Regions from separate parts of the Vibrio sp. 1069 genome, predicted to be linked through region 1. Evidence: predicted binding sites of a transcription regulator. Region 1 holds the regulator's gene; the other holds the start of a gene.

What was found. Region 1 encodes PurR, which represses purine synthesis genes. Its sites were predicted from a motif close to TNANGNAAACGTTTNCNTNA; they were not measured.
Region 2: R7040_RS15655 (NupC/NupG family nucleoside CNT transporter) is a predicted target of PurR. The motif match lies at 2,032-2,051, and genes of this name have one in related genera.

Annotation. Positions count from the first base shown of each region.
Region 1 covers NZ_JAWOWP010000001.1:94,978-99,941, forward strand. The annotation lists gene R7040_RS00400 (TfoX/Sxy family DNA transformation protein) at 4-594, opposite strand; cyclic di-GMP riboswitch class I at 711-800, opposite strand; gene purR (HTH-type transcriptional repressor PurR) at 1,088-2,092, opposite strand; gene torD (molecular chaperone TorD) at 2,561-3,208, opposite strand; gene torR (two-component system response regulator TorR) at 3,475-4,185, shown strand; gene elyC (envelope biogenesis factor ElyC) at 4,258-4,964, opposite strand, start outside.
Region 2 covers NZ_JAWOWP010000010.1:82,518-87,481, reverse strand. The annotation lists gene folD (bifunctional methylenetetrahydrofolate dehydrogenase/methenyltetrahydrofolate cyclohydrolase FolD) at 1-624, shown strand, start outside; gene R7040_RS15655 (NupC/NupG family nucleoside CNT transporter) at 692-1,891, opposite strand; gene R7040_RS15650 (LysR family transcriptional regulator) at 2,149-3,093, opposite strand; gene R7040_RS15645 (lytic transglycosylase domain-containing protein) at 3,182-4,153, opposite strand; gene R7040_RS15640 (YcgL domain-containing protein) at 4,202-4,483, opposite strand; gene minC (septum site-determining protein MinC) at 4,681-4,964, shown strand, end outside.

The sequences.
Region 1 (4,964 bases):
CTTTTATTGGAGGCCGTTCATCAACTCATCTCGGCGAGCTTGAGGTACCACACTCCAATGAGTGCCGTTGATAGCCCCTTCTAGTGCCCATAGCAACTCAATGTTGACGGTTGCAGAGTGCGTATCTCTTATCGCTTTATAGGCGTTAAGCGCACCTTCCTCTTCAAGCTTCTCTACGGATTCGATGCCGGCTTTTTTTAGCATGCGCTCGGTAGCCAGTCGTAAGTTAGGCAAATCTTTCAAACGGTTAGGCTTTGTACTTGCTTGCTGTTCTTTCTCAAGCTTTGCCTTTTTCAATGATTGATTCGCTACTTCGATTAAGCGTTCGCTTGATTCCCATAAATCGCTGGAAATAGCGTAGTACTTTGTAACGACTGGAAAGCCACGTTTTTTATAAACGTAAGGCTTTAGCCCTTGTTTCTCGAAGTCAGATGAAGTTTTTTGGTCTGCTCTGATATGAAGCTGATTGTTTACCACTAGTGCAAACATTGTTTCATCAGCGAATAGTCCGAAGCCACCAAACATTGAGCGCGACTTGATATTACCAAGTGCCTCAAATAGCTTCATAGAGTCTTTGAGTATCGGTTTATCCATGTTTTGTTATCTCGGTGTAATTAATATTACGCCACCAAAAGTCAGGTCCGAGAGAGTAGCAAACATGCGTAAAAACAATGTCATTACAGAGTAAAGTCATTGCTTACACACTTGCCATCGGTAACCCCGCTACCTTCCATATCGTAATATGGTTCAGGCCGGAGGCTTTGCGTCCCACTCTTTCGAATGGTTTGCCCTGTGCGTGACACAATGAGCATACTTCTTATATTGAATTAACATCACGGTTTAGCGTTAAAAGTGTGATTTCGGTTCAATAAAAATGATAGATTGAATGCTCTATTTTGCATATGGAAAGGTGCAAATTGGCCTTTGAAAAGGAGTTCTTAATATATATTACATTTATATAAAACAGGGAGTTAACGTTAGTCAATTGTTATTAGAGTGGTGTGAAGTATTAGAGAATGCTTAATTTTTCCAAAAAAATAAGCGCCCCTGTAGAGCGCTTATTTAACACGGTTAAATACAGTGAAATTTAGTTCATTTTTTTCACAGTATTTCGAATTACAAGCTCAGGTTGCATCTCGAAAATTCGTTTTTCGTGTTCTTTATCTTTGATACGCTCAAGTAGAATTTCGAATGCATTTTTACCAACACGACGTTTAGGTTGGTGGATAGTCGTTAGCGGTGGAGAGAAGTATTCCGCAAGCTCGATGTTGTCGTAGCCGATCACTGAAATATCTTCAGGAATTTTGATCCCGTTTTGTTGCAAGCGGCTCATTAGGCCTAGAGCCATTGTGTCGTTAAAACAGAATACCGCCGTCGGGCGCTTGTCCATTGCGGTAATTTTATCTGCAACTAATACGGCCGTATCACATTCAAAGTTACCTTCAAGGATCCAGTCTTCATTTACAGCTAGGTTCGCTTCGCTCATTGCGCGACGGAAACCTGCAATGCGCTCTTGGCAAGCAAGCTTTTCAAAATGACCGCTTAGACAAGCGATATCCGTATGACCATTGTCAATCAGATGTTTGGTTGCAATGTAGCCACCTTCTTCTGAGTTATCCATGATCTTGTCTGCTTGTGAGCTCTCTGGGCCCCAATCCATGACCACTTTAGGAATGTCCGCATGACGGTCAAGCATCTCTTTTAGTTCTTCGGTTAAGTCAGAACACATCACTAGGATGCCATCAACGCGCTTTTCAGCCAGCATACGAATGTAATCGCGTTGTTTTTCGTAAATCCCGCCTGTGTTACATAAAATCAGAGTATAGCCTTGGCGGTAACAGTAGCTCTCAACGCCATCAATCACTTCTGAGAAAAATAGGTTAGTTGATTGAGTTACTAACATGCCAATCGTACGAGTTGAGTTGCATTTTAGGCTGCGTGCAACGGCACTTGGCGCGTAATTCAGCTCGTCAACGGCTTTCATTACTTTTTCTTGCGTTGCTTCTGCAACGAAACGCGTTTTATTGATAACGTGCGAAACTGTCGTAGTGGAAACGCCGGCTAAGCGAGCAACGTCTTTTATCGTGGCCATAAATGGTGTCCTGTATCGAGCTACTGAAATATGTCGTATTGGATGTACCTGATGCTCTAATGGTTTCACACCTAGCAATATAAAATTGGCGCTAAGTGTCTCGGCAGCGGTTGATCCAAGTGCGACAAAAGGGTACGTAGCAGCATCGGTCGATGAATTTTATCTTTTTTCTATCTGATGAGAAATTGCCATCAACCTGTTAAGAAAACACAAAAACCGCTATATTTCAGCGGTTTACATATAAATCATATTTAATCGTTTGCGCTCACATTTTAGCCCTATGTGAACTGACTAGCAATGTTTTCAGCAAGAGATTTGTGTATTTGAAGTCACATTTTGACTGCTAAATAACCAAGCGTCTTTGCGCTAAGTTAAGGCAAACGAATATTATACCCAAGTTACTTACAATTGGTCACTTTCAGGCATACAGGAAGCCCGATAGGCAGGCTCCCTAAAAATAGGCGGCAATTATTCACCAAGAAGGTAGGCGCTGTCTAGTTTACAAAATGCAACTAATAGTTTCGCGACACTCGAGTAAAATCCAAATTCGTCGAATTGTTTACATTTGTCTGAAAACTGAGGTAACCAAGACATCAATTGTTGCTGGATAAAGTCGTTTTGTTTAACGAAGGCTTCTTCCATGTGTTTTTCTTGTTCAAGCTCGTTTGAGCGGATAATCATGTTCCCGAGAAAGTCGAGCTCAACGGCTAAGTGATCCGCAGGTTCCTTTAGGTTTTCGTCTACTTGAACGCCAAATTCAGCCATCAACTTTTCCATTTCCTCAGCTGGCTTGTCATTCAGTAAACCTGATTCACCAATGTACATGGATGCGTAAGGAAGAGCGCCGTATTTTTCTGTCTTCAAAAACAGTTCACAAAAGTCAGCTGCAAGCTCTAGTTGTGCATCTTCACGATCTTGTAACCGATTCAGCGCATCAACTAGGCTATCAACGGCTGGTTTTAGCGACTCATTTTCACCTAAACCTGCGAGAAAACTGCGAATTTCAACACTGTGATAGGCTTCCAATTCTTTCTCTGTTAGTTCTTTTGCGAACAAGCTCGAAAACCACCAGTAAATTTCAGCGCGTTTTTCATTAAAAGCTTTCACTTCTTGCATTTTGGGCTCCTGAATGATGCTTCAAGTCATGCATCACAAAGTCAATTAGGGATATCCCCTAAGTGTAATCAATTAAAATGAATAGCAGTAACTATAATTGTTATGTTTTATGGTCAAAAATGACCGTTTATTAATAGCAATGGGCAAGCTTGTTTTGAATCAATAAAAACGCTAAATCTTGCGTTTTAATGTATCTATGACTAGAAATGTTACTAGTTATGAATAGAATACGTCTTGGATAATAAGAAGACAGAAAAGTGGTGTAAATGAGCTATCACGTATTAGTCGTAGAAGATGATGTTGTAACTCGTAGTAAGCTTGCGGGATATTTCCAAAATGAGGGCTACCAAGTCAGCGAAGCAGAGAGTGGCGCAGAAATGCGTGAAGTTTTGCAAGCGGGCGATGTAGACCTGATCATGCTGGATATTAACCTGCCTGGTGAAGACGGCCTGATGCTTACTCGTGAGTTACGTAGCCAATCGGATATTGGTATCATATTAGTAACAGGACGCACGGATAGCATTGATAAAATCGTAGGCCTAGAAATGGGTGCTGACGATTATGTGACAAAACCTTTTGAACTGAGAGAGCTGTTAGTTCGCGTTAAAAACTTGCTGTGGCGTATTTCAGCAGCGCGCAGTGGCAGCTCGAAAGCGAATGAAACCAGTGAAGAGCACATTGTGCGCTTTGGGGAGTGGACATTCGACATTCAACGTCGCGCACTTAGCCGCAACGGTGAGCCAGTAAAACTAACTAAAGCAGAGTATGAACTTTTGGTGGCATTATCGTCTTATCCTAACCAGGTGTTAAGTCGTGAGCGTATTTTGAACATGATCAGCCATCGAGTGGATGCGCCGAATGACCGCACCATTGATGTTCTTATTCGACGTATGCGCGCAAAAATGGAGTTCGATCCTAAGAACCCACAGATTTTTGTAACGGTACACGGCGAAGGCTATATGTTTGCTGGTGACTAGTTGGAACATAACTCAATCGTAAAAAGAAAAAGGAGAGCTTCGGCTCTCCTTTTTTGTGGCTTCAAGATAATACTAGTTTGCTTCAACCATTGGTGTTTGGCCGACAGTATCACGCAACCTTTGCCAAATACTGCCCAAGTACTCATGCCAATAAAGCTCTGTTTGTTCTAAGTAACGCGCTTTAGGTGAGTATTTATCCCAAGGTTGACTTATCTCGCTAATAGCTAAGAAGTTGGTCGGGGCTGGGATTGGTTTAATGCCTGCTGCGTTGAACTCATACAATGCACGGCTCATGTGACTCGCAGAAGTGACTAACACAATCTCCTTTTGTTGAACGAATGCAGCCGCTTGACGCGCCTCTTCCCACGTATCTTTCGCATCTTCTAATAAAATGATATCGGATTTCGCGACTCCCAACGCAAGGGCAACGTTCGCCATCATTCGCGCGTGGCTAATTTCAGATCCGCCAGCATAGCCGGATAAGATTAATTTCGCGCCTGGATACATTCTTAAAATACGAATGCCCTCAGTTAAGCGCATTAATGCTGCACGGCTTAACTGCGAGGTGGGTGGAATTTCGTCATCGATAACATGACCATTCCCTAAAACCATCACGTAGTCGATGGTGCCAGAAACTGGCAAAAAGGCTTTATGCTCTCGCTCTAACGGCATAAGAAGCTTGGTTGAAACAGGTTGGAAGGCAACAAGAAAAATGCCAACAAAAGAGAATAGAACAACGAAGCAGCCAGTTTTACGTTTTGTAGTAAAACTAATGAGAG
Region 2 (4,964 bases), on a different contig from region 1:
CTAGCGCTGATTGATGAATTAAACAATGATGATGAAATTGACGGCATTCTAGTGCAATTACCCCTTCCTGCGGGCATAGACACAACACATGTTTTAGAGCGCATTCACCCAGAGAAGGACGTGGATGGCTTCCACCCTTATAACGTTGGCCGTCTTGCGCAACGTATTCCAAAGCTTCGCTCTTGCACGCCAAAGGGCATCATTACCCTACTCGACCGTTACAACATTGAGCTACGTGGTAAACATGCGGTTGTGGTTGGCGCATCAAACATTGTTGGTCGTCCAATGACACTTGAGCTGCTGCTTGCGGGCTGCACAACAACAACATGTCACCGTTTTACCAAAGACCTAGAGAGTCATGTGCGTCAAGCTGACGTTGTCGTGGTTGCGGTTGGTAAACCTAACTTCATCCCTGGTGAGTGGATTAAAAAAGGCGCAGTGGTGGTCGATGTCGGTATTAACCGTCTTGATTCAGGTAAACTAGTTGGCGACGTGGAATACGACAAAGCACGTGAAAGTGCGAGCTTTATTACTCCTGTTCCTGGTGGCGTTGGCCCAATGACCGTCGCAAGTTTAATTGAGAACACGATGCTCGCTTGCGAACAGTTCCACACAGACAAATAACGTAAATTTCAGATACGAAAAAGGCTCCGCAAGGAGCCTTTTTGCTAATTGTTGATATCTATTTCAATTACAGACTTAAAATCACGCCCGCAATAGAAGCGCTCATTAAGTTCGCCATGACACCAGCGATAATCGCACGGAAACCATGCTTAGAAACAAATGCACGCTTTTCTGGTACCAAAGAGCCCAACCCTCCAATCAGCATCGCCATGCTTGAGATATTTGCAAAGCCACACAAAGCAAACGTCACGATTGCTTGTGAGTGTTCACTAAGTTGAGACTTCACTTCTGCAAGCTGGATGAAAGCGACGAACTCATTCACCACAATCTTGTTACCAATCAGCGAGCCTGCTGTGGTTGCTTCTTGCCATGGTATACCCAACAACCAAGCGACTGGCGCAAACACAAAACCTAGGATGAGCTCAAAACTTAATGGTGTCCCAATCAGATCACCTATCCAACCTAACATACCGTTTAGCATTGCAATGACACTAATAAACGCCAGTAACGTACCACCGACCGATACAGCAATGCGTACACCCGCCATGGCACCATCGGCTAATGCTTCTACTACGTTGGTTGCACGTGGAATTTCAACTTGGCTAATGTCGATATCTGCTGCTTTATCCGTATCTTCTGGCATTAAAATTTTTGCCATCAACAAGCCGGCAGGTGCCGACATAAATGCAGCTGCAATAAGATAGTTGAGGTCGACACCCAGTGATGCGTAACCGACCAACGTTCCGCCAGCAACTGACGCTAAACCACCTGTCATAACTGCAAAGAACTGCGAGTCAGTCATGTGTTTTAGGTAAGGCTTTACCATCAATGGTGCTTCAATGGTACCGACAAAAATGTTTGCTGTTGCAGACAAAGACTCCGCACGACCGATACCCAGCAGCTTTTGAATACCACCACCGATAAAGTTAATGATTTTTGGCATCACACCAATGTGATAAAGACCTGAGATAAGAGAGGAGAAGAAAACGATGATACCCAGAACATTGATCGCAAAGGTGAAGCCCCCTGTCGCCAAATTACCGAATAAAAACGCAATGCCCTCTTGACCATAGTTGATCAAATTCGACACAACACTGCTCACTGAATTCAGCGCATCTCTTCCTGCTGGTACATATAAAACCAACAACGCAAACAGTACCTGCAAAGCAAACGCAAACGACACCGTTCTCAGCTTTATATTTTTTCTATTTGTAGAAAGTAGCCATGCTAGGAATAGTATGGCTACGATACCAATAATTGAGTTCATAAAATGAATCCGACAGAAGGGGGATATGGAAGGCACCGGATTGTATAGCGGACTCAAAATGCTGCAAGTTGAGGATGTTAACAGTGTGAAAAGTTTAAGCGACCAATAACTGACCAACAAAATAACCAATTGAATTTATTGAAGATAAACGTTTGCTTATTTTAATTATTTCCATATGGAAAATATGTTTCTGGTTCAGGAAAAATTTTTGTGAAGTGAATCACCTTATGTGTCGTTCTACAACGTCATTGATCCTGTTATTTAGGAATAGAGATGTAAGGCGCCAAACGTTGGTCCCAATGACAAGGGTTGCCGATCTTCTGTTTGATAAAGTTAATCACTGCGGATATTTTTTTTGGCATATGCTGGCGGCTTGGGTATACCGCATAAAACGGCATCGACTGGCTGGCTTTCCAGTCAGGTAACAGCTGTATTAACTTACCCGTTCTAAACTCATCCCCCAGCAAGTAAGTGGCAAGGTAGGCAATACCCCAACCTGCAATAGCCGCATCCCGAACGGCTTCTGCCAGATCCACTGAATAGTTACCCGAGACTTTTACGTTCAATTCTTGCTGATCTTTGGTAAACGCCCACCCCGTATAGTCACGCTCCCAGCTTCTGTATATGAGGCAGTTGTGAGCAGATAGGTCATCCGGTTCTGCTGGCGTGTCATGTTTCAATAAGTAATCTGGCGATGCCGCAACAACAAACTGGCAATCCGTCAAACGCTGCGCAATGTAACCTTCAGGCAAATGCTCGTTGTTGGTTACCCATAAATCGAGCCCTTCGGCTAACATATCGACCTTATAGTCAAACAGATGTACTTCCACTTGAAGTTGAGGATACAGTTCGCGTAACTCTTGAATCGCTGGAATAATGTGTAAGGTACCAAATGATTGCGACAACCCAAGACGTACCAAACCTGCTACTTCATCCCGCTGGGTTTCCATCTCTAATGTGGCGCTGCTCACCGCTTGTACCACTTGCTCACAGTGATGAAAAAAGGTTTTCCCTGCCTCAGTCGGCGTAAAGCTTCGCGTAGTACGTTGAACAAGCTTGATACCAAGAGACGCTTCTAACTGACTCAACTGTTTACTCACATGAGACACCGACACGCCTAAGCTCTTTGCAGCAGCTGTGAAGCTTTTGTGTTTAAGAAGAGCGGAGAAAATCACCATTTGTGCGGCACGTTCAGATAACACGCTTTACCTCGATTTGGTTATAGAAAAAACAAAGGGCTCCGAAGAGCCCTTGTATTGAAGACTGAATGCCAAATTGTTTGATGGCAGATCAGTATTTAATGCGGTCAGCCAAGTGACTCACAGCAAGTGCGAAGTAGTAAGAGCGGTTCCACTTCATCAATACGTTGTAGTTATTGTAAACCAGATACGTACGACCATTCTCGTCGTCCGGCATGATCAACCATGCTTTGATGTCTTCATCCAGTTTTGGCAACGGGCTACCGTCATATTTTGTGATACCTAATTGGCTCCACTCTTGAAGGTATTTGCCTTTTTCAGCCGTGCGCCCTTCTAGGCTGCGATCAATATTTTTAGGAACCTTAACTTGGCGACCCCAAGTATATTTATCATCCCAACCAGACTTGCTCAAATAGTTAGCGGTTGATGCAAACACGTCCGCTTCAGATTGCCATATGTCTTTTTTACCATCACCGTTGCCGTCAGCAGCAAAACGAAGGAAAGAGCTTGGCATAAACTGGCATTGACCCATCGCACCAGCCCATGAGCCTTTAAAGTTCTCTAGCTCAATATGGCCTTGATCGAGGATCTGAAGTGCCGACATAGTCTCTTTACGGAAAAACTCTTCACGACGGCCTTCAAATGCCATTGTGGATAGTGCATCAATCACTTTAAAGTTGCCGGTAAACTTACCAAAGTTACTTTCAACTCCCCAAAGTGCCACAATAAAGCGCGGGTGGACACCGTACTCATCGCCTATACGCTTTAGCTCGGTGTAATGCTCTTTGTAGAGTTGTCTGGCTTGCTTCACCTTCCATTCAGGCACCGCGCGAGGAATGTACTCATCCAATGTCAGTTTCTTTTCTGGTTGGTTTCGGTCCGCTTTTACTGCTCGGGGCTTGTACTCAACATTAGCAAAAGCAGCACTAATGACCTGCTCTGAGATACCTTTATCACGAGCTTCAGCACGCAGCTTATTCAAGTATTCATCAAAACCCTCGCTACTTGCAAAAGCCGAGGTACACATACCAACGCTAAGCATGGTAGCCAGTATCTTTTTCATATTGCCCTCCTTGAGCAAGGCAGAAATCCCAGATGAAAAACGATGACGTTATTCGCCTTTCTGCTGGGCTTTTTGTTCTTTGTACTTTTCTAATAGGTTCTCCGGCGGCGGTGGAACCTGAAGAAAGAAGCCATCATTTTGTAATGAAGCCTTCACTTTTTCGATATCAACTTGTGCCAATTTACGGCCATCAAGTTTAATCGTCATGACAGCGATAGGCTTACCGAACATCTGCATTAAGGTGTCAGGAACCTGTGAAAAATCATCCTTTTTCGGAATATAGAGATAAGTACCTTCTTTTTTCGAGCTTTTATAAATAGAACAAAGCATGACACGCCTTTTATGCTGATTTAGCCGCGTTGAGTGCGGATTAGGTTGAAAACGTCAAATTCTCGCAAACTTAATAGCAAATTTGAGATTAATTCACCTATTTGCCCACGAGAGAACTTGCTGCGTCAAAGGATGAAATATAACATGACATACCTAGTTTAAGGCAACGCTCTTTCAATAAAGGCAAGAAGTCCACGATGACCCATTCACCAGACCTTAAAGGTAGCAGTTTTACATTGTCAGTTTTACACCTTTCTGACAATGAGATCGCAAAGACTGTCGAATTTTTGCAAGAAAAAGTTTCTCAAGCACCTTCTTTTTTTGCATCCGCGCCTTTGGTAATCAATATAGCAAAAGTACAAGGCGACATTGATTTCCCTAAGCTTAAACAAGGCATCTCAGATGCCGGTTTTATTCCGGTCGGTGTAACGGGCTGTAAAGACAAGCGTGTACAAAACCTTGCTTCCGAAGCTGGCTTCGC